Regions from separate parts of the Streptomyces sp. NPDC088923 genome, predicted to be linked through region 1. Evidence: riboswitches for the same ligand, from Rfam matches in the RefSeq annotation. Region 1 holds a riboswitch; each other region holds the start of a gene.
What was found. A riboswitch is a leader RNA that binds a small molecule or an ion and turns the genes downstream of it on or off. The one in region 1 is predicted to bind S-adenosylmethionine.
Positions count from the first base shown of each region.

Region 2: linked by a shared signal. The riboswitch ahead of ACIP4O_RS09480 (aminotransferase class V-fold PLP-dependent enzyme) and the one ahead of ACIP4O_RS23955 (cell envelope biogenesis protein OmpA) in region 1 are both predicted to bind S-adenosylmethionine.
Region 3: linked by a shared signal. The riboswitch ahead of thrC (threonine synthase) and the one ahead of ACIP4O_RS23955 (cell envelope biogenesis protein OmpA) in region 1 are both predicted to bind S-adenosylmethionine.

Region 1 covers NZ_JBIVIO010000007.1:34,250-41,503, reverse strand. Annotated here, with positions in the region: gene ACIP4O_RS23970 (PucR family transcriptional regulator) at 1-1,022, opposite strand, end outside; gene ACIP4O_RS23965 (purine-cytosine permease family protein) at 1,159-2,673, shown strand; gene ACIP4O_RS23960 (type 1 glutamine amidotransferase) at 2,816-3,586, shown strand; gene ACIP4O_RS23955 (cell envelope biogenesis protein OmpA) at 3,633-4,340, opposite strand; SAM riboswitch class IV at 4,672-4,812, opposite strand; gene ACIP4O_RS23950 (GNAT family N-acetyltransferase) at 4,883-5,440, opposite strand; gene ACIP4O_RS23945 (acyclic terpene utilization AtuA family protein) at 5,634-7,254, shown strand, end outside.
Region 2 covers NZ_JBIVIO010000001.1:2,098,290-2,105,543, reverse strand. Annotated here, with positions in the region: gene ACIP4O_RS09500 (NlpC/P60 family protein) at 159-1,205, opposite strand; gene ACIP4O_RS09495 (NYN domain-containing protein) at 1,668-3,143, opposite strand; gene ACIP4O_RS09490 (hypothetical protein) at 3,177-3,416, opposite strand; gene ACIP4O_RS09485 (Lrp/AsnC family transcriptional regulator) at 3,559-3,840, shown strand; gene ACIP4O_RS09480 (aminotransferase class V-fold PLP-dependent enzyme) at 3,928-5,292, opposite strand; SAM riboswitch class IV at 5,534-5,651, opposite strand; gene trpD (anthranilate phosphoribosyltransferase) at 5,751-6,815, opposite strand; gene ACIP4O_RS09470 (cytochrome bc complex cytochrome b subunit) at 6,984-7,254, opposite strand, start outside.
Region 3 covers NZ_JBIVIO010000001.1:563,893-571,146, reverse strand. Annotated here, with positions in the region: gene ACIP4O_RS02770 (cold-shock protein) at 301-504, opposite strand; gene ACIP4O_RS02765 (MoaD/ThiS family protein) at 969-1,247, opposite strand; gene thrC (threonine synthase) at 1,323-2,618, opposite strand; SAM riboswitch class I at 2,633-2,788, opposite strand; gene ACIP4O_RS02755 (glucosyl-3-phosphoglycerate synthase) at 3,009-3,959, shown strand; gene ACIP4O_RS02750 (trehalose-6-phosphate synthase) at 4,126-5,568, shown strand; gene otsB (trehalose-phosphatase) at 5,928-6,788, opposite strand; gene ACIP4O_RS02740 (DUF3263 domain-containing protein) at 6,823-7,212, opposite strand.

The sequences.
Region 1 (7,254 bases):
TCGGCGTCGACGCCCTCGGGCACGAAGACCGCGACGCTGTCCTCGACGAGTGCGGTGGGCAGCACGTCGCCGCCCCGGTCCAGGAGCGGGCCGAGCGTCCACGGCAGCGCGCGCAGCCGTGCGGGCCCGGCGGGGACGCGGGCGAGCACCACGGCGTGCGGGGCCGCGGGGTCGATGCCGTGCGCGGCGAGGCGCCGCCGGGCCTCGGCGTCCGGCACCGCGCGGTGCACGACGTCCTCGACGACCTGGCCGAGCAGCTCGCGGCGCCCGGTGAGCACGGCCTGCTGCCTGGCCACTTCCAGACCGAGGACGGAGGCGGCGAAGGAGAGCAGATCCTGCCTGGCCGTGGCCCGCTCCGTCGCGAGCCGCGCCACGGGGGCGCCGTCGACTGTGATGGGTGTCCCGGGCGTGCCGGGTGTGCCGGGTGTACCGGGCGTGCCGGGTGTCCCGAGGGCCGGGCCCTCGGGCGTCGACGGGTGCCGCGCGAGGAGGCGGCCGTCCGGCGCGGTGACCGAGACGGTACCCGCGTCGAGGTGGCCGTGCAGTCGCCGCAGCAGCCCCGGCAGTCCGCGCCCGGAGAGCAGCTCGCGCAGCAGCGTGTCCTGCACGTCGGCGGTACGGCGCACCTGCGCGTACCGCTCGGCGAAGACCCGGTCCGCGACCCAGCGGCTGATCTGCACGAACGGCACCTCGACGGGGGAGCCGAAGAGTGCGAGCCCGGCGTGCTCGGCCCGCTCCACCACGTCCTTCGGCACCTCCTGGTGCACGAGCCCGGTGCCGAAACCGAGACCGGCGACGGGGAGCGCCGCGAGCCGGCGCAGCAGGTCGTCCCACTCGCGCGGCGAGCGCTCCAGCATCCCGGTGGTCAGCATCAGCTCACCGGCCCGCAGGAACGGCAGCGGATCGGGCAGCTCGGTGGTCGCCACCCAGCTGATCGCGCGCGGGCCCTCGTGGCAGTGCGAGGTGAGCGGGCGCAGGTGCAGGGCAGGGTCCGCCAAGAGGTCGGTGAGCAGGGCTGACACGTCTTACATAGTGACGGAAAAGAGCCGGAGTATTGACATCCATTCAACAATCCATAGCCTGAATGGAAATATTTATCCCGTGTCGCGCATCTACTCAGCGTCACGCCCTCGCGCCGACCGTCACAGGAGCCCGCTCATGTCAGCTCCCCGTTCCACCGGCACCACCCCGCCGTCCGCCCCCGAACCCGGAGGCGGCCTCGTCGAACGCCGTTCCATCGAGGCCGTCCCCGACGCCGAGCGGCACGGCCGCCCCTTCAGCCAGTTCACGCTGTGGTTCGGCGCCAACCTCCAGATCACCGCCGTCGTCACGGGCGCGCTCGCAGTCGTCCTCGGCGCCGACGCCTTCTGGTCGCTCATCGGCCTGCTGCTCGGCAACCTCCTCGGCGGCGCCGTCATGGCCCTGCACTCCGCGCAGGGACCGCGCCTCGGACTGCCGCAGATGATCTCCAGCCGCGCGCAGTTCGGCGTCTACGGGGCGATCGTGCCGCTCGTGTGCGTCGTCGTGATGTACGTCGGCTTCTTCGCCAGCGGCACCGTCCTCGCGGGGCAGGCCGTGGGCCACCTCACCCACCTCGGCGACGTCACGGGCATCGTCGTCTTCGCGCTCGCCACCGCGCTCACCGCCGTCATCGGCTACCGCGTGATCCACCGCCTCGGCCGGATCGCGAGCGTGGTCGGCGCCCTCGCCTTCATCTACCTCGGCATCCGCCTTCTCCAGCGCGCCTCGCTCGGCGACCTCCTCGGGGACCACTCCTTCCACCTCCCCGCCTTCCTCCTCGCGATCTCGCTCTCCGCCTCCTGGCAGCTCGCCTTCGGCCCCTACGTCGCCGACTACTCCCGCTACCTGCCGCGCGACACCTCGCCGCGCGCCACCTTCTGGTGCACGCTCGGCGGCACGGTGCTCGGCTCGCAGTGGTCGATGGCCTTCGGCGCGCTCGCCGCGGCGGCCTCGGCGGGCGCCATCGCGGGCGACGAGGTCGGCTACGTGGTCGGGCTCGGCGGCACGGGGATCATCGCCTCCGTCCTCTACTTCGTGATCGCGCTCGGCAAGCTCACCATCAACGTGCTGAACACGTACGGCGGATTCATGTCCGTCCTCACCGGCGTGACCGGCTTCCGCGCCCAGCGCACCCTCAGCCAGCGGGGCCGCGCCGGGTACGTCCTCGCGATCATGCTCGCCGGGACGATCGTCGCGCTCCTCGGACGCGGCAACTTCCTGGACTCGTTCTCGACGTTCCTGCTCTTCCTGCTGATCTTCTTCACGCCGTGGAGCGCGATCAACCTCGTCGACTACTACGTCATCGCCAGGGAGCGGTACGACCTCCCGGCGCTCTCCGACCCGAACGGCCGCTACGGCGGCTGGCGCTGGCGCGCGATCATCACCTACGTCGTCGGCATCCTCATCCAGCTCCCCTTCATCTCGACCGAGTTCTACACGGGCCCGCTCGTCGGCCCGCTCGGCGGCGCCGACATCTCCTGGATCATCGGCCTGGTCATCCCGGCGGTCCTCTACGGGGCCCTGGCCCGCGGCGACCGCGCGGCCCGCGTCCCCGAGAAGATGATCTGGGGCGAGGTGGACAGCCCGTCGGAAGCGCCGCGTGCCGCGACGGCGGGGGACGCGGCGGCGCTGGCGGGGGAGGCGAGGGGCTGAGCCGACTCCGTACGGGAGGAGGGGACATGTGCGCACCATGAAGCCGTACCGGCCACGCGGTCGCGGCGGCTCGCATCCCGGCCCTTCGTGTGTGCCTAGGCTCGGGTCCGACCCGCACAGCCGACAGGGACGGAGACCGCAGGTGGCGACCGAAGAGCGGCAGGACAACGGTGACGGCGGCGGGGCGGGCGTGCCCCGGGTGCTCGTGGTGCGCAACAACGACGGGGACGGGGCGGGGAACTGGGAGCAGTGGCTCGCTGAAGGCGGGGTGCGGCTCGATGCCGTACGGGCCTGGGAGGGCGAGCCGCTGCCGGAACGGGTCGCCCACGACGGGCTGCTCGTCCTCGGCGGCGCCTACCTCCCCGACGACGACGCCCGCGCCCCCTGGCTCGCGGGGACCCGCGAACTCGCCCGGCAGGCGCTCGACGCGGGCGTCCCCTACTTCGGGATCTGCCTCGGCGGGCAACTCCTGGCCCACGTCGCCGGGGGAGAGGTGCGCGGGGAGCACGGGACGCCCGAGTTCGGCAGCGTCCGGCTCACCTTGCGCCCCGAGGCGGCCGACGACCCGCTCTTCCACGGGCTGCCCCCGCACCCGCCCGCGATCGAGAACCACGTCGACGCCATCACGGCGCTGCCGCCGGGCGCGCGGTGGCTCGCGAGCAGCGCCGACTGCCCGTACCAGGGCTTCCGCGTCGGCGCCGCGGCCTGGGGCGTCCAGTTCCACCCCGAGGCGCGCGCCGCGCGCATCACGCGCTGGAACCCGGAGCGCCTCGCCCGCCACGGCGCGCCCGACCCCGCGCACCTCCACGCCCACGCCCTGCGCGAGGCCCCCGAGGCCGAGGCCGCCTGGCGCACCCTCGCCCACCGCTTCGCCGCGCTGGTGACCGAGCGGAGGGGAGCGGGGGTGGCGTGAACGGTGCCGGGCGAGCGGCGCGCAAGGCCCCGCCCGCCCGTTCCGGTCACCTCGCCCCGTACTCCCGCGCCAACGCTCCCTTGAACGCCGGGCGCTCCGCGAGGCCGCGCGCCCAGGCGGTGAGCACCTCGCGCCCGGAGTGCGTGGCGAGCGCCTGGTGCGGCGCGCCGCCTGTCCGGGGCAGCGCGCCGAGCGCCACGAGCGCCGACCACGCGTCGACGTCCGCCGCCGTCAGCCGCTCCCCGAGGACGTACGGCGCGCGCCGCAGCCGCGCCGCGACGACGTCGAGCGGCGCCGTGCCCGGCGCGGCGCCCGTGAAGTCCCACGCCGCTTCGAGCCGGTCGGTCTCGGTGCCGAGCGCGGCGGGGCGCAGCGCGCACGCCCCGCACTCGGCCGACTCGCCGGGGCCGAAGCGGCCGTGCAGGTCGCGCAGGATGTCGGGCGTGTGGTTGCTGACGACGCGCCCGGTCCAGCGGTCGCACAGGGCGGGCACGGTGAGCGCTCCCGCGTAGTGCCGGCGCGTGGCCTCGTAGGAGCGGCGCAGGCTCTCGTACGCGGGCGAGCCGGGGCCTTCGAGCGGGACGAGGGCGAGGGTCTCGGCGAGACCGAGCAGCCGCACCGTCACCGCGACGCGCAGCGCGTCGGCGCGCCGGGGCGTCAGGTACAGCGCGTACCGGTGCGGGGCCGGGTAGAAGCCGTGCCCGCCCGCGACGCCGATGCGCTCCCGCACGACAGGTTCGACCGCTTCGCGCACACGCGGCAGACCACTGCCGGGCCGCGCGGTCGCGGGGGTACAGAGAGGAAGGTCGGGCGAGGAGGGGGCAAGGGTTTTGGACATGGTTCTCCCAGAAGAAGAGAGGGGAGCAGGGCGCGGCACAGGGGACGCACGGAGCGCCGGGATCGCGAAGGACCGAGGGGCGTCAGCGGACCGGTCGGCCTGTCGCCCCGCACACGCGCAGCAGGTCGATGTGGAGCCTGCGGGTGAGGGTGCGGCGCCGGGGGCACACCGGTGAAGGAGAACGGTCGGTACCGTGCGGGGCGAGAGCTCCGGACATGACACCCACCCCTCCCCAGCCACCCCACCGGGGCCGCGCTTGTCCCGCCGCCATGGCGGGACCAGGTCGTCACCCGGGGCACCCCATCGCGGTCGAAGGGTTGCCTGTCAGCGGGCCGGGGCCGATGAACCGCGCGCGGGACGAGCCGCGCGGGCGCTGACGATCGTGACCGTCTCCCCCAGTGTCGGGGCACCGCGACGGACCGTCAAGACGGTGTCCATCCGGAGGCGACCGACGCCCCTCAGCCACCGAACTCCCGCGCCAGCAGCCCGTACACGAACTCGTCGCCCCATCGCCCCTCCCACAGGTCGTTCTCCACCAAGTGGGCCTCGCGGCGCATGCCGAGGCGTTCGCAGACGCGGAAGGACGCGGTGTTCTCGGCGTCCACGCGGGCGTAGAGGCGGTGGGCGCCGAGGGTGAAGGCGAGGTGGGCGAGGGCGCGGGCCGCCTCGGTCGCGTAGCCGCGGCCCACCGCCCCCGGGTGCAGGGACCACCCGATCTCCGCCTGGCGGGCGCGCGGATCGCGCAGGTTCACGCTCACCTCGCCGGCGAGCGCGGGCACGCCGGGCGCGGGCGGCGTGGGGCACACCGCGAGGAGGACCCGGTCGCCCTCCTTCTCCCACGCGGGCGGCACGGCGATCACCGCCTCGCACTCGGCGCGCGTGCGGGGCGGGCGGTACAGGTAGCGGGCGACCTCGGGCAGGCGCTGGTACGCGTGCATCGCGTCGGTGTCCTTTGGCGTGAAGGGGCGCAGCGTCAGGCGGGGGGTGCGCAGGGGGAGAGCGGCGAGGAGGTCCACGGTGCGGCTCCGGGGTCGGGAAAGGGGCGAACCCGCCGATCCTTGGGCGCGGGGACCGCCCGGGGCAACCGGTATTCCGCCGTGCCGGGCCCGGAAAAATCATGCAAGCACGCTTGCTTGTTTTCTCCCGCGCTGTGATGCTGCACCGTGCGACGCCCCCACGCCGCACCAACCCCGGTGAGGAGTAACCGCGTTGACCCCCTCCGCCCCACTCGCCCCGCTCCGTGTCGGCAACGCCTCCGGCTTCTACGGGGACCGTTTCTCCGCCGTGCGTGAGATGCTCTCGGACGGGCCGCTCGACGTGCTCACCGGGGACTACCTCGCCGAGCTGACGATGCTCATCCTCGGCCGCGACCGGCTCAAGGACCCCGCGGCCGGGTACGTCTGCACCTTCCCGCGCCAGCTCGCCGAGTGCCTCCACCTCGTCGCCGAACGCGGCGTCCGCGTCGTCACCAACGCGGGCGGCCTCAACCCGGCGGGACTGGCCGGGGAACTGCGGCGGCTCGTGCGCCGCGAGGGGCTCGACATACCCGTCGCGTACGTGAGCGGGGACGACCTCCTCGCCCACCCCGAGGCGTCCGGCCGCGAGAGCTGGGGCGAGGGCGTGCTCACCGCCAACGCCTACCTCGGCGGCCACGGCATCACCGCGTGCCTGCGCGCGGGCGCCCAACTCGTCGTGACCGGGCGCGTCACCGACGCGGCCCTGGTCAGCGGTGCCGCCGCCGCGCACTTCGGCTGGGAGCCGACCGACCACGACCGTCTCGCGGGCGCCGTCGTCGCGGGGCACCTCCTGGAGTGCGGCGCCCAGGTCACGGGCGGCAACTACAGCGACTTCACCGCCCACGACGTACGCCGCCCCGGCTTCCCGCTCGCCGAGATCGCCGCCGACGGCAGCGCGGTCCTCACCAAGCACCCCGGCACGGGCGGCGCCGTCACGACGGGCACGGTCACAGCCCAGCTCCTCTACGAGACGGGCCCCGCGCGCTACCTCGGGCCCGACGTCGTCGCCCGCCTCGACACCGTGCGCCTCGTCCAGGAGGGCCCCGACCGGGTCCGTGTGCACGGCGTACGGGGCGAGGCGCCGCCGCCCACGCTGAAGGTGGGGCTCAGCCGTCTCGGCGGCCACCGGGGCGAGGTCGTCCTCGTCCTCACCGGACTCGACATCCCCGCCAAGGCCGCACTCGTGCGCGCCCAGCTCACCGAGGCCCTCGCCGAGCGGCCCCCCGCCCGGGCCGACTGGGAACTCGTCCGCACCGACCACCCCGACGCCGCCACCGAGGAGACCGCGAGCGCCCTGCTCCGCCTCGTCGTACGCGACGCGGACCCCGAGACCGTCGGCCGCCGGATCGGCGCCGCCGCCGTCGAACTCGGCCTCGCCGGATACCCCGGCTTCCACCTCACCGCGCCGCCGGGAAGGCCGTCCCCGTACGGCGTGTTCACCGCGACGACCGTCGCACAGACCGCCGTGCGCCACACCGCCCACCTCGCGGACGGCACCAGCGTCGCCATCCCGCCGCCCCCGCACACCGCGACACCCCCGGCGACCGTGCCCGCCGCCGAACTGCCCCCGCCGCCCGCCCCCGGACCCGTGCGCCGGGTCCCGCTCGGGCACGTCGCCGGGGCGCGCAGCGGGGACAAGGGCGGCGACGCCAACCTCGGCGTCTGGGCGCGCGAGCCCGCCGCGTGGCCCTGGCTCGTCCACCACCTCACCACCGAGCGGCTGCGCACCCTCCTCCCCGAGACCGCGCCCCTCCCCGTCACCCGGCACGTCCTGCCCCATTTGCACGCCGTCAACTTCGTGATCGAGGGCCTCC
Region 2 (7,254 bases), on a different contig from region 1:
GCCGCCACGCAGGTCACGACGGGTCCTTCGGGTCAGCACGGCGGCGCGGGATTCCCCCGATCGGGCGGGTGTGGCGCGACCGTTACGGGACACGACGGAGCCCCGGGAAGCGGGTGCTTCCCGGGGCTCCGGTGAACGCCGTTACGGCCGTTCGAGGTTCAGACGCGCACGCCGAACTGGAAGGGCATGTTGCCGATCGCCTCGTAGCGCACGACGGTGCCGGTGCGGGGAGCGTGCAGCACCTGGCCGTTGCCCGCGTAGAGGCCGATGTGGTGCAGGTCGCCGTAGAAGAGCACGAGGTCGCCGACCTGGAGCTGGCTCTGCGAGTAGATGCGCGTCCCGGCGTTCGCCTGCGCCTGCGAGGTACGGGGAAGCGAGACCCCGGCCTGCCGGTAGGCCCACGAGGTGAGGCCCGAGCAGTCGTAGGAGCTGGGGCCGGTGGCGCCGAAGACGTACGGCTTGCCGAGCTGCGTCTGCGCGGCGGAGAACGCGGCACCCGACATGCCCGAGCCCTTGCCGGGATTGGCCGTGGTGCCGGGGGCCGAGGTGAGCGCGGTGCGCGCGCTGGCGCGGTTGGCGCGGTCCTGCTCCGCCTGCATCGCGGCCTTCTCGGCGGCCGTCATCGAGTTGAGGATGCGCTGGGCCTCGGCGAGCTTGGCCTTGACCTCGCCCTTCTTCTTGCCCAGTTCCTTGCGCGTGTCGGCGAGGTCGGCGAGCTTGTCGGCGGCCTCCTTGCGCTCCTGGGCGAGCTTGCGCTGCTTGGCCTGGATCTGCTTGAGCTGCTGCGTCTGCTGCGCGCTGAGCTGGTCGAGGGCACCGGCCTGCTGGAGGAAGGAGTCCGGGTCGGCGGAGAGGAAGAGCTGCACGGAGGGGTCGATGCCGCCGGAACGGTACTGGGCCGCGGCGACGGCGCCGAGCGACTGCCGCTGCTCGTTCAGCTCGTCCTGGCCGCGCGCCACCTTGTCCTGGATGGCGTCGACCTCCTTCTCCAGCTTCTTCTGCTTCTCGGTCGCCCCGTTGAGCTTCTCGGTCGCCTGCTCCGCCTCGTCGTAGAGCTTGTCGACCTTCGACTTCACCTCGGACTTGGTGGGCTTGGGATCTGCGTGCGCGGCCTGCGAAGTGAGGGCCACGGCAGCAGCGGCGGTCGCGGTGAGCACGGTCACGCGGGCGCGGCTCGGCTGCTTCGGTCGACGGTGGGACGCCACGAAGGCGAGCTCCTTCTTCCTCCAGCCGCCTACCGATCCACCGGTGGGCGGTGCCCTCTCACCGCCACCCCGGATGGGTGATCAACCGAGCGAGAGTTCGGGCCGACAGTAGTGACCTTCTTGTGATCAGTTCAAATCCTCACCGGTAAAAACCTGCGACTCCGGGGTTTCTTTACCCGTAAGCCACCTGCGGTGACGAAGGACTGACCGAGCGTCGCGCCCCAAGCCCCACGAAGCACACCAGATAACGCGTCAGTCACAGATCATACGAACCAAGCCGCAACAGCCATACCGGGCACATGTGTTCGCGGCATGCTCCAGCTCGAACCAACCCGCACCGAAAATCCCACCGCACAATCTCCAGCCCCTGCGGCGTTTGAGGAGCGGGGTCCGGGGCGGAGTCCCGAATCGGGGCGCGGGGCGGAGCCCCGAAACCGGGGCCCGGGGCGGAGCCCCGCGACGTCACCCCCGCGACAACCGCTTCAGAAGCATCACACTCGGCACCGGCCGCGCTCCCGCCTTCGCGATCCCGTCCGCCACTTCCTTGTCCGTGGACACCACGACGACCGGCCGCCCCACCGGCTCCGCCCGCACCAGCTGCCGGATCAACTCGTCCGCCGTCACACCCGCCTTGCTGAACAGCACCCGCACCCCGCGCGGCGGAGCGAGCAGCACGGGGGCGGCGAGTTCGGCGCCGTCGAAGACGCATGTCACCTCGGCCCCGCTCTGCGCCGCGAGCTGCGAGAGCCCGCCGAGCAGCCGCAGCCGCTGCTTCTCCAAGGGCATCATCGGATAACCGGTCTTCGTGACGTTGTACCCGTCCACGACGAGGTGCGCCTGCGGCAGCGCGAGCAACTGGTCCAGGATCGCCGGGTCGTCCTCGGCGAGCGCGCGGGCCGCGATGTCCTTCGGGCTGAACTTCGCCGGCTCCCGCGCGTCCACGGTCTCCGCGGGCCGTACGGAGACGGGCGGCAGCGCGAGTTCGCGCCGCAGCCCCTGCGCCGCGTCGAGCACCGTGTCGAGCAGCAGCCGCAGCCGCATGTCCTCGACGCTGCGCCCCTCGCGCGTCGCCTTCCGGCTCGCCTCGAGGGCCGCCTCGACCTCGCCGAGCCGCGCCCGCACCCGCCGCGTCTCGCTCTCGGCCGCGCTCAACTGTGCCTGGAGTTCGACGCGCTGGGCCTCCGCCCGCTCCTGCTCCTTGCGCAGCGCGGCCTCGCCGCGCTTGATGTCGCTCTGCGCGGCCCGCAGCTTGCGCCGTACCGCGTCGCTCTCGCGGCGCAGCCCCTCGACCTCGCCGCGCAGCCGCTCGCTGTCCGCCCGCCCGCGCTCGCGCGCCTCGTCGCGCTCCGCGCGCAGCCGGTCCAGTTCCTCCCTGGCCGCCTCGTCCATCCGCTCGGCCCCGGCCCGCTCGGCCTCCTCACCGGCGGCGGCGACGAGTTTGAGCCAGCCCGGGGGCCGCAGCAGGTACGCGACGGCGGCGACGTCCACCGGCTCGGCGGCGGGCGGCGGGGTGCCCTCGTTCAGCGCCGCGCACAACTCCGGCTGCGCGGCGCACAGCCGCTCGGCGACCCGGGCGCGGAAGGCGGAGTCGTTCTCGACCGCGGCGGCCATCGCGTTGCCCGCGTACTTGAGCCGTCTGCTCGGCGTGAACCGCGCGTACTGGCGCAGTTGCGGGGGGAGTTCGGCGACGGTGAGACCGCCGAAACAGGTCGCCACGTACTGGACGACCCGGTGCCGGACGCCTTCGGGCAAGGGCCCCTCCAGCGCCTCCCCCGCCCGGTCCCCGTCGTGCCCGCGCGCCCCGTGCTCGGGTCCGCTCTCGTCGGCCGACTGCCCCGCGCCCTCGTGAGCGCCGCCCTCGTGAGCGCCGCCCTCGTGACCGTCCCGCTCCGCGCCGTGGGGCGCACCGGCGGGCTCGGCGTTCGCTTCCTCCACCATGTCCTCACCCCACTCGCTCGTGCGGGCCGGCTCTCAGGCGGCCGGCCCCGGCCTGTCCACCAGTTCGATCTGGTCCACCGCGTTGCACCAGCGGCAGCGGACCGAGTCGATCGTCTCACTCACGACTTCGCGCTCCTCGACGTTCGGTTTCCCGGCGAGGTCGAGGTGGACGTACTCGACGACCTTCGACGACCGGCTCACGTCGAACCTGGTGAGGTTGCCGCACAGGGTGCAGCGCCAGCGCGTGGTCTCCGTGGGCAGGGGAACGGTCATCGTCCGCTTCGCTTCCTTCTCGTACTCGGTAAAGGCCGTTTATGTTGCCCGTAACCCTACGGCCTGTGGACGGGACCGCGCGGCGGGGACGGAGGCCCGGACTAAAGTGGGCCCACCAGGACAGTGAAGGGGACCAACAGCCGTGATCACCGCGATCGTGCTCATCAAGACCAGCGTCGACCGAATCCCGGAGATCGCCGAGTCCATCGCCGCGCTGGACAGCGTGAGCGAGGTCTTCTCGGTCACCGGCTCCTACGACCTCATCGCGATGGTCCGCGTCGGCCGCCACGAGGACCTGGCCGAGATCATCCCGAACCGGATCAGCAAGATCCCCGGTGTCGCCGCGACCGACACGCACGTGGCCTTCCGCACGTACTCGCAGCACGACCTGGAGGCGGCCTTCGCGATCGGTCTCGATTCCTGAGACCGGGTTCCCGGGGGACGCCTTCCCCGCGCAGGTACGAGAGAGGGGCGCCGGTCCCGCGACCGGCGCCCCTCCCGTGCGTCCCCCTCAGACCGCCGGCACGCAGCGCCCGCCCTCGGTCCGGTACGTCCACCGCGCGCCCTGCTCGACCAGTTCGCGCACCGCGCCCAGGAAGCGCTCGACGTGCTCGTCGGGCGTCCCGGCGCCGAAGCTGACCCGCACCGCGTTGAGCGAGCCGCCCTCGGGCGCCCCGCACTCGCCGGGCGCCCCGGCGTCCGCGCCGAGCAGCGTGCGCACCAGCGGGTGGGCGCAGAAGAGCCCGTCGCGGACCCCGATCCCGTACTCGGCCGAGAGGGCCGCCGCCAGGTGCGAGCTGTTCCAGCCGCTCACGACGAAGGAGAGCACGCCGACCCGCTCGGCCTCGGGGCCGAAGAGCCCGAGGACGCGCACGCCCTCGATCGCGGCGAGCCCGTCCCGCACCCGCGCCACGAGTTGCTGCTCGCGCGCGACGAGCGCGTCGAAACCGGCCTCCGTGAGGGCCTTGCACGCGGAGGCGATCGCGTAGGCGCCGATGACGTTCGGCGAACCCGCCTCGTGGCGCGCGGCGCCGGTGTGCCACTCGACGTCCACGCCGCCGTCCGCGCGCCTGCTCACGGCGCGGCTCGCGCCGCCGCCCGCGAGGTAGGGCTCCGCGTCCTCCAGCCAGTCCGCGCGGCCCGCGAGGACGCCCGCGCCGAAGGGCGCGTACAGCTTGTGGCCCGAGAAGGCGACCCAGTCCACGTCCAGCGCGCTGACCGAGACGGGGTGGTGCGGGGCGAGCTGCGCGGCGTCCAGGACGATCCGCGCGCCGTGCGCGTGCGCGACCCGGGCCAGCTCGGCGACGGGCCACAGCTCGCCCGTCACGTTGGACGCGCCCGTGACGCACACGAGCGCCGCCCCGGTGCCGGTGCGGGCCTTCAGCGCGCTCTCCAGCGTCGCGACGGCCTCGGCGGGGCCGCGCGGGGCGTCGAGGTGGGTCACGGCGGCGGTGCGCCAGGGCAGCAGCGAGGCGTGGTGCTCGGTCTCGAAGACGTACACCTCGCACCCCTCGGGCAGCGCGGCGGCGAGGAGGTTGAGCGAGTCGGTCGTGGAGCGCGTGAAGACCAGCTCGTCGTCCTCGCGGCAGCCGAGGAAGGCGGCGACGTCGGCGCGGGCCGTCTCGAACAGCTCGGTGGAGAGCTGCGAGAGGTAACCGGCACCGCGGTGCACGCTGCCGTAGTACGGGGCGTAGGCGGCGACATCGTTCCAGACGCGCTCCAGGGCCGGGGCGCTCGCGGCGTAGTCGAGCGCGGCGTACTCGACCTCGCCCCCGGTGACGAGCGGCACGCGCACCTCGCGGCCGAGGACGGGCAGCGGAGCGGCGGGGGTGGCGGCGGAGGCGGGAACCGAGGCGGAGGCGGCGGAAACGGACATGGCGAACTCCCGTACGTGAGACGGAGGGCAGCGGAAGGCGAGCTGCGAAGGCTGGGGTTGCGGGCGGTACGAAGTGCCCGGCGGTGTGGGACGGCGAAGGGCGCCGCACCCTGGGGTGATGAAGGGTGTGCGCCCTACGACATTCGCTTGCTCACGGAGAACCGCTCCCTCGACGACCAGGACCCCTGGTGCCTGACGCCGCGAAAGGGAGGTGTGCCAACGCCCCTGTCGGGCGCGGAGGGGTCCGCGCTTGCCGCAGACCTCGCTGCCTGCGGCCAGGTCTTCACCCGGGGCACCCCGCCACGGACGGAGGGTTGCCGGACAGCAGGCCGGGGCCGTAGTCGCTGTCACTCATGACCTGCCCGCATCCTGCCACAGAGACCTGGGCGAGGCCCAGGGGGTTCCACGATGCGAAACGGGGGGTGACACGGCTCCGTGCCACCCCCCGCACCGACGCCTCAGGCGTTGCTGGCCTCGACCCACCGCTCCAGCGCCGCCGCCGCGGCACCCGAGTCCAGCGACTCGGCCGCCCGCGCCATGCCCTCGCCGATCCGGTCCCTCAGCGCCTCCCCGCTCGGGCGCAGTGCCGCGAGGGCCGCCGCCGCGTTGAGGAGCACCGCGTCGCGGACCGGGCCGCGCTCGCCCGCGAAGAGGCGCCGGGCCACCTCGGCGTTGTGCGAGGCGTCGCCGCCGCGCAGGGCCGAGACCGGGGAGAGGCCGAGGCCCACGTCGCGCGGGTCGAAGCTCTCCTCGCGCACCGCGCCGTCCTGGACGATCCACACCCGTGAGGTCGCCGCCGTCGTGAGTTCGTCGAGGCCGTCGTCGCCGCGGAAGACGAGCGCGGAGGAGCCGCGCGCGGCGAGCACCCCGGCCATGATCGGCGCCATCCGGGCGTCGGCGACGCCGGTGGCCTGAGCGCGGACCCGCGCCGGGTTGGTGAGCGGGCCGAGGAAGTTGAAGGTCGTCCGGATGCCCAGCTCACCACGCGCCGCCGCCACGTACCGCAGCGCCGGGTGGAACTTCACGGCGAAGCAGAAGGTGATCCCGGCCTCCTCGGCGACCCGCGCCACCCGCTCCGGGCTCAGCTCCAGGTTCACGCCGAGCTTCTCCAGGACGTCGGAGGCCCCGGACGCCGAGGAGGCGGCGCGGTTGCCGTGCTTGACGACCTTCGCCCCCGTCCCCGCGACGACGACGGCGGACATCGTGGAGATGTTGACGGTCTTGGCCCCGTCGCCGCCCGTACCGACGATGTCGACGCACTCGCCCGACACCTCGATGGTGCGGGCGTGCGCGTACATCGCCTCGACGATGCCGCTGATCTCCTCGACGGTCTCGCCCTTGGCGCGCAGGGCCACGGCGAAGCCCGCGATCTGCGCGTCCGTGGCCTCGCCCCGCATGATGCGGTCCATCGCCCAGGCGGTGTCGGCCGCGGACTGGTCGCGGCCGGAGAGGAGTCCGTCGAGTACGGCCGGCCAGGAGCGGGCCGCCGCGGTATCGCCTCCGACGGGGTGCACAGCGCTCATGGCCGCTCCTGGTGTGTGGGTGCGGGGGCGGGGACGCAGCGCGCCGGCCGCCGTTTCGACGCCCCCCACCCTATCGGCGCGGGGGCAGCGCGAAGGGCCCCGTCCGCCCACCGGGAAGGTGGGACGGGGCGGGGCCCTCAGGTGGCGTGTCGCGTGACAGTGCGGGGATCAGTGGTGGCCGTGGCCGCTCGTGATCTCCTTGTACTCCTCCTCCGTCGGCTTCGGGATCTGGGTCCCGTCGCCGTAGTAGCCCTTGGAGAGCTTGGAGCGGACCTTCTCGGCGCCGGAGACCTTGCGCTTGACGCCGTTCTCGTCGGTGGTCTCACCGATCTCGAAGGGCTTGACCTGCTCGTGCGCGGTGAGCGTGTAGCGCTGCTCGGCGCTGAGCGGCTCGTGCACCTCGATGAACTCGCCGTGCGGCAGGCGCTTGATGATGCCG
Region 3 (7,254 bases), on a different contig from region 1:
CGGTCTCTCTGTCACTCTCACCATCAGAGTGCTAACGCTAATGATTAGCACTCTGCCCCATCGAGTGCAAGCCACTTGAGTGCGCCTTACCCGACCCGGGGCCGACCCATGCCACCCGTGCGTGTAAGCGCGCGGGCGCGGCGGCCCCGGACGCCGGCCCGTCCGGGGCCGCCGCGCCCGCCGCGCGTACGCGCACACGCGGCGAGGGCCCGCCCCCGCTCTCCGGGTGCGGGCCCTCGCCCGTGCTCGTCATGTCGTGTCGTACGCGGCCGCGGGGCCCCGTACCGGTCGGAGCGCTGTTCAGGCGGCAGCGCGGACCATGTCCGCCTGCGGGCCCTTCTGGCCCTGCGAGATCTCGAACTCGACCCGCTGACCCTCCTCCAGGGTGCGGTAACCGTCCATCTGGATCGCGCTGTAGTGGACGAATACATCCGCACCACCGTCGACCGCGATGAAGCCGTAGCCCTTCTCCGCGTTGAACCACTTGACGGTGCCCTGAGCCATGCCTAACTCCCCTATTACTGGCCCTTGCACAGGAACGCACTTCGCGCACCCGGGTCAGACCTCACCCCCGCGGGAATCTTGGGGGGCGTGCGCCGGAACGCGTCGACCGCCGCTGAATGTATCTGCCCAACTGCCGTCCGCAACAGGTCAGTCGGACGAGAAATCGGCTCGGCCCGCATCCTGACATGGCCGGAGAATTCACGGGAGTTCAGGACACGTCGGGCCCGGCAAAAGGAACGCAAAGCCGCAAATGGGCGGCACGGAAAGCGGAATTGATTCCCAGGTTTCCGACAGGTGCGCGTGCGGCGTCGGGGATTCCTGGAGCCGCCGTGAAGAAAGGGGCGAAGCAATACCCCGACTCTACTCCTGCGAATCCCATGGAATTGCCCCCTCCGCTTGTGGTGCGGAGGGGGCAGGGGTGAAGCGAGGGGTACGGGCGAGGCGGGGACCGTCCGGCGCGGGGCTCAGCAGCCGCCGGCGACCGCCGGGATGATCGAGATGCCCGTGCCGTCCGGGGTGGCGGTGTCGAGGCCCTGCTCGAAGCGGATGTCGTCGTCGTTGACGTAGAGGTTGACGAAGCGGCGGAGCTTGCCGTCGTCGTCGAGGACGCGGGCAGAGATGCCGGTGTGGTTGCGCTCCAGGTCGGCGAGGACCTCGGCGACGGTCGCGCCCTCGGCGGGGACCTCGGCCTGGCCGCCGGTGTAGGTGCGCAGGATGGTCGGGATACGAACGGAAACGCTCATGGCGTGGCCTTTCTCGGGCAGCGCGGAAAGTTGGGGGGACGGGCTCGGCCGGGGCTCAGCGGAGCCCGGCCGGGCTCAGCCCGCGAGACCGGCGGCGCGGAAGGCGTCCAGGTCGGGGCGGATGGTCGCGGTGGGCCCGGTGGTCGGGGCGACCGCGTCCAGGGTCTTGAGGCCGTCGCCGGTGTTGAGGACGACGGTGGTCAGGGCGGGGTCGAGCTGCCCGTTCTCGATGAGCTTGCGCGTGACACCGACCGTGACGCCGCCCGCCGTCTCGGCGAAGATGCCCTCGGTGCGCGCGAGGAGCTTGATCGCGTCCACGACCTGCTCGTCGTCCACGTCCTCGACGGCGCCGCCCGTGCGGCGGGCGATGTCGAGCACGTAGGGGCCGTCGGCCGGGTTGCCGATCGCGAGGGACTTCGCGATCGTCTTCGGCTTCTGCGGGCGTACGACGTCGTGCCCGGCCTTGTACGCGGTCGAGACCGGCGAGCAGCCCTCGGCCTGCGCGCCGAAGATCCGGTACGGCTTGTCCGCGACGAGACCGAGCCTGATCAGTTCCTTCAGACCCTTGTCGATCTTCGTCAGCTGCGAGCCGGAGGCGACCGGGATGACGATCTGGTCGGGGATCTCCCAGCCGAGCTGTTCACAGATCTCGTACGCCAGCGTCTTCGAGCCCTCGCCGTAGTACGGGCGCAGGTTGACGTTGACGAAGCCCCAGCCCTCGCCGAGCGGGTCGCCGATCAGCTCGGAGCAGAAGCGGTTCACGTCGTCGTACGTGCCCTCGATGCCGACGAGCTCGCCGCCGTAGACCGCGGCCATGACGACCTTGCCCTGCTCCAGGTCGTGCGGGATGAAGACGCAGGAGCGGAAGCCGGCGCGGGCGGCGGCGGCGCCGACGGCCCCCGCGAGGTTGCCCGTCGAGGAGCAGGACAGGGTCGTGAAGCCGAAGGCGCGCGCGGCCTCGACGGCGATCGCGACGACGCGGTCCTTGAAGGAGTGCGTGGGGTTCCCGGAGTCGTCCTTGACGTAGAGGCCGCCGGTGACGCCGAGTTCCTTCGCGAGCCGGTCCGCCTTCACGAGTTGCGTGAGTCCGGGGTTGGTGTTGGGGTGGCTCGCCACGTCGGCGGGCACGGGCAGCAACGGTGCGTAACGCCAGATGTTCTTGGGGCCGGCCTCGATCGCGCGGCGCAGTTCCTCGACGTCGCCGGACGGCAGCTCGTAGGCGACCTCAAGGGGGCCGAAGCAGCTTTCGCAGGCGAAGACCGGGCCGAGCGGGAAGCGCTCGCCGCACTCGCGACAGGAGAGCGCGACGGCGGGGCCGAGGTCGACGGCGGAGGTGGTGTTCTGCGGGGTTTCGGCGGCTTGCACAGCCATGGGGAGGCCCTTTCTCCTCATCTTCCCCGCGGCGCATCTCGCCGCGAGACGGAATTGGCACCTTCCCGAGCCAGGGCCTTCGGTGGCGGTATCGGTGAACCGCGCGGAGACTGGCTGGAGGGTTGCCGGGGCTTCAACGGGCCGTATCCCTCTGCCCCTCTGGATGAGCGTTGTGGCACCCGGGCTTCGGGCCCGGGGCGTTTGTGACACAAGGTGACAGCGCACCCCGACATGGGATGGTCACCCGCGTTGTTCAAGACTGTAACCGAAGCCCTGGATCGTGGAGCGAGCCGTCCGCACGCCGAGATGAAGATCTCATCGGCGCCCTCCGCAAGGGGCGGCAGTCGAAGGGCCTCGCACCGGGTCCGTACGCACGAGGGGACAGACGCCGTGATCGAAGAGGTGGAACGCTGGCTGGAGCATCGCTCCTGGACCGCGAACGACTGGCCCGTGGAACGGCTCGCCGCGCTCAAACGCGCCACGGGGGCCTCGGTGGCCGTCGTCCTTCCGGCACTGAACGAGGAGGCGACCGTCGGCGCGATCGTCGACGTCATCCGGCGTGAACTCGTCGAAGCCGTCCCTCTCGTCGACGAACTCGTCGTCCTCGACTCGGGCTCCACGGACCGCACCGCCGAGGTCGCGCGCGCGGCCGGGGCGCGGGTCGTGCACCGGGACGCGGTGCTGCCGCGGCTGCCCGCCGTGCCGGGCAAGGGCGAGGTGCTGTGGCGCTCGCTGCTCGCGACCGACAGTGAGCTGATCTGTTTCGTCGACGCGGACCTCAAGGACTTCCGGTCCGCCTTCGTGACCGGCATCCTCGGCCCGCTCCTCGCCGAGCGGGACGTGCATCTCGTGAAGGCGATGTACGACCGTCCGCTCGGCTCCGAGCCCGGCCAGGGCGGCCGGGTCACCGAACTCATGGCGCGCCCGCTGCTCAACATGCACTGGCCGCGGCTCTCGGGTTTCGTGCAGCCGCTGGGCGGCGAGTACGCGGGGCGGCGCTCGCTCCTCGAACAGCTGCCGTTCCCCGTGGGGTACGGGGTCGAGCTGGGTCTCCTCGTGGACGCGCTGCACACGGTGGGGCTCGACGCGCTCGCGCAGGTGGACGTCGGGGTGCGGGTGCACCGCCACCAGGACGGGCAGGCGCTGGGCCGCATGGCGGCGACGATCTACCGCACGGCGCAGGTACGGCTCGCGCGCGGCCATCTCGTACGCCCCGAGCTGACCCAGTTCGACCGCCTGCCCGAGGGCGGTTTCGCGGCGCACACGCATCCCGTGGACACGGAGGAGCGGCCGCCGATGCGGGAGATCCCGGAGTACACGGAGCGGAGGGAGGCGGCCTGAGGGGGGCACGGGGCGGGGCGTTGGCGGCGCGTGGGGGCGGGGCGCGGGTGCGTCCGTCGGCCGTCGTCCCGCGGGGGGCGCGGCAGAACATGGCAGTTGGGGGCGGATGCCGAGTCCCGCACAGTTCGCACGTTTGAGCCCATGATCCCGAGGCGAGGAATGCACCATGCCTACTGACGACCCCACCCGCCCCACCGGCACCGGCACCGGTGCCGCCGTCCTCCTCGCCTCCAACCGCGGCCCCGTCTCGTACGCGTTCGGCGCGCACGGCGAGCTGAGGGCCAAGCGCGGCGGCGGGGGGCTCGTCTCGGGGCTCTCGGCGATCGGGCCCGAGGTCGACGCGGTGTGGGTGTGCGCGGCGCTGAGCGACGCGGACCGCGAGGCGGCCCGGCGCTCGGGCGCGGAGCTGGACCCGGCGGACACGGGCGGGCGCCGTGTCCACATGCTCGGGATCGATCCGCGCACGCAGCACGAGGCGTACAACGACATCGCCAACAGCGTGCTGTGGTTCGCCCACCACATGCTGTGGCAGACGCCCTTGGAGCCCGCGTTCGGCCCGGAGTTCCGCGCGCGCTGGGCCTCCTTCGAGGCGTACAACCGCGCCTTCGCCGAGGCGCTCGCGGCGCAGGCGGCGAAGGGCGCGGCGGTGCTCGTGCAGGACTACCACCTGGTGCTCGTGCCGGGGATGCTGCGCGCGCTGCGCCCCGATCTGCGCATCGCGCACTTCTCGCACACGCCGTGGGCGCCGCTCGACTACTACCGGCTGCTGCCCGACGACGTGGCGGAGCAGGTGCTGCGCGGGATTCTCGGCGCGGACCACGCGGGGTTCCTCACCCGCCGCTGGGCGGACGCCTTCACGGCCTGCGCGGACGCGCTCGTCGGCGGTACGGGCCGGACCGAGGTGGCGGTGCACGGCCTCGGCGCGGACGCCGACTTCCTGCGCGACCGCGCGCACCAGGAGGACGTGGACGAGCGGATCGCGGCGCTGCGCCGGGAGATCGGCGGCGAGGGGCGGCGCACGATCGTGCGGGTGGACCGTACGGAGTTGTCGAAGAACATCGTGCGGGGACTCCACGCGTACCGGCGGCTGCTGACGGACCGCCCGGACTGGCGCGGGCAGGTCGTGCACCTCGCCTTCGCGTACCCGTCCCGCCAGGACCTGGAGGTGTACCGGGCGTACACGGCGGAGGTGGAGCGGGTCGCGCAGGAGATCAACGACGAGTTCGGGACGGCGGACTGGACGCCGGTGCTGCTGAAGGTCGACGACGACTTCCCGCGCTCGCTCGCGGCCTACCGGCTCGCGGACGTCGCGCTGGTCAACCCGATCCGTGACGGCATGAACCTCGTGGCGAAGGAGGTCCCGGTCGTCTCGGACGCGGGCGTGGCGCTCGTGCTGTCGCGGGAGGCGGGGGCGTACGAGGAGCTGGGCGCGGACGCGGTCGTGGTGAACCCGTACGACGTCTCGGCGACGGCCGAGGCGCTGCACACGGCGCTCACCCAGGACCCGGAGACCCGGTCGGCGCGCACGAAGCGGCTGGCGGAGGCGGCGACGGCGCTGCCGCCGGGGCGGTGGTTCATGGAGCAGTTGGAGGCGCTGGGCGGGGCGTAGGGCCTGTGGGGGCGAGGGCGCGGGGCGGTCGGTGGGCTCGGCGCCCGCATGGGCGGCGCGGCAGTGTGATGATCCGTTCGGCGGCTGTGGATACCTCGCCTTGTGCGTGCACGCGTCTCACTCGGTCGAGTGAGACGTTGTGCGGGTTTCCCGGAGTTGTCCACAGATGTGGCGGGACGGGGCGGGAAGCGGGGGCGGCTCTGGAAGACTGGTATTGGGGCCGCCCCCTGGGAGGGCGGGGGCTGCCCCGAGCCGTGCGGAAGCCACCCCCGCTTCCCGCCCCCCGGGAGGGCGGGGCTGCCCCGAGCCGTGCGGAAGCCACCCCCGCCGCCTCCCCCCACCCACATCCCTGAGCCCCCTCAGCCCAGCGCCTCCCCCAATGCCGCGAGAAACGCCACCACTTCCTCCGGTCCTCCCGCGAGGGGCAGGTCGGCGCGGACGGTGAGTTCGCTGACCTCGGTGCCGGAGGCGAGGAGGAGACCGGGGCGGGCGGGGCGGCCCGCTTCGACGGCGGCGTAGGCGGCGAGGTCACCGAGGTCGTCGCCGGCGTAGAGGACGGAGGTGGCGCCGACCTCGTCGAGGTAGGTCGTGAGGGCCTTGCCCTTGTCCATGCCCGGCGGCCGCAACTCCAGGACCATCCGGCCCGGTTCGACGATGAGGCCGTGGCGTTCGGCGAGCGCGGTGAGCGGGGCGAGGAGCGCGTCGTACGCGCCCTGGGGGTCCTCGGCGCGGCGCGTGTGCACGGCGACGGCCTGGCCCTTGTCCTCGGTCCACAGGCCGGGGAAGTTCCCGTTCTCGGCCAGGACGGTGGGGAGTTCGGCGCGCGCGGCGGTGAGTCCGGGGGGCGGGGGCGGGGCGGTGAGTTCGCCGCTCGCGGCTTCCCAGCGCTCGGCGCCGTACAGGCCGAGTACGACGAGGTGTTCGAGGCCGGGGACGTCCGCGAAGCCCCCGTAGCGGACGGCGGTCTCGGCGGGGCGCCCGGTGACGACGGCGATGGAGCGGACGTGCGGCGCGAGACGGGCGAGCGCTTCGACGGCGCCGGGGCGGGCGCGCGCGGAATCGGGGTCCGGGACGATGTCGGCGAGCGTGCCGTCGAAGTCGAGCGCCACGACGGCGGCCGAGGGCTGATCGAGAACGGCCCGCAACCCCGCCCGCCCGGCCTCGGTCACGGGCTCGGGGAGCGGGGAACGGGAGGAGTGGGAGTCAGGCGCTGCGGTCATGCGCCGACTCTAGGCCGCCCGCGCCGCGCCCGTCTCACCGCTGCGCCCGGCGTGCCTCCCGTACCCGGCGCAGGCGGTGGACGGTGACGGGGGCGTGTGCCTCGGCGGCGGGGTCGTCGAGGAGGGCGTTGAGGAGTTGGTAGTAGCGGGTCGGTGACATGCCGAGCCGCTCGCGGACGGCGCGTTCCTTCGCCCCGGGCCCGGCGAAGCTCTCGCCTTCGAGGGCGAGGACGTCGCGGTCGCGGGCGGAGAGGGGGGCCGGGGCGGGTGAGGCGGCGGCCACCGGTCCGGACTCCCCGCTCTCCGGTACGGACTCCCCCGCCTCCGGTACGGACTCCCCGACCCCCTGTCCGGACTCCCCGCTCTCCGGTACGGACTCCCCGGCCTCCGCCCCCCGTCCCGGTTCCTCGTGCGTGTCGTTCATTCCTCGCAGCCTAGAGCGCCGCTCCGACACCCGCCCGCCTCC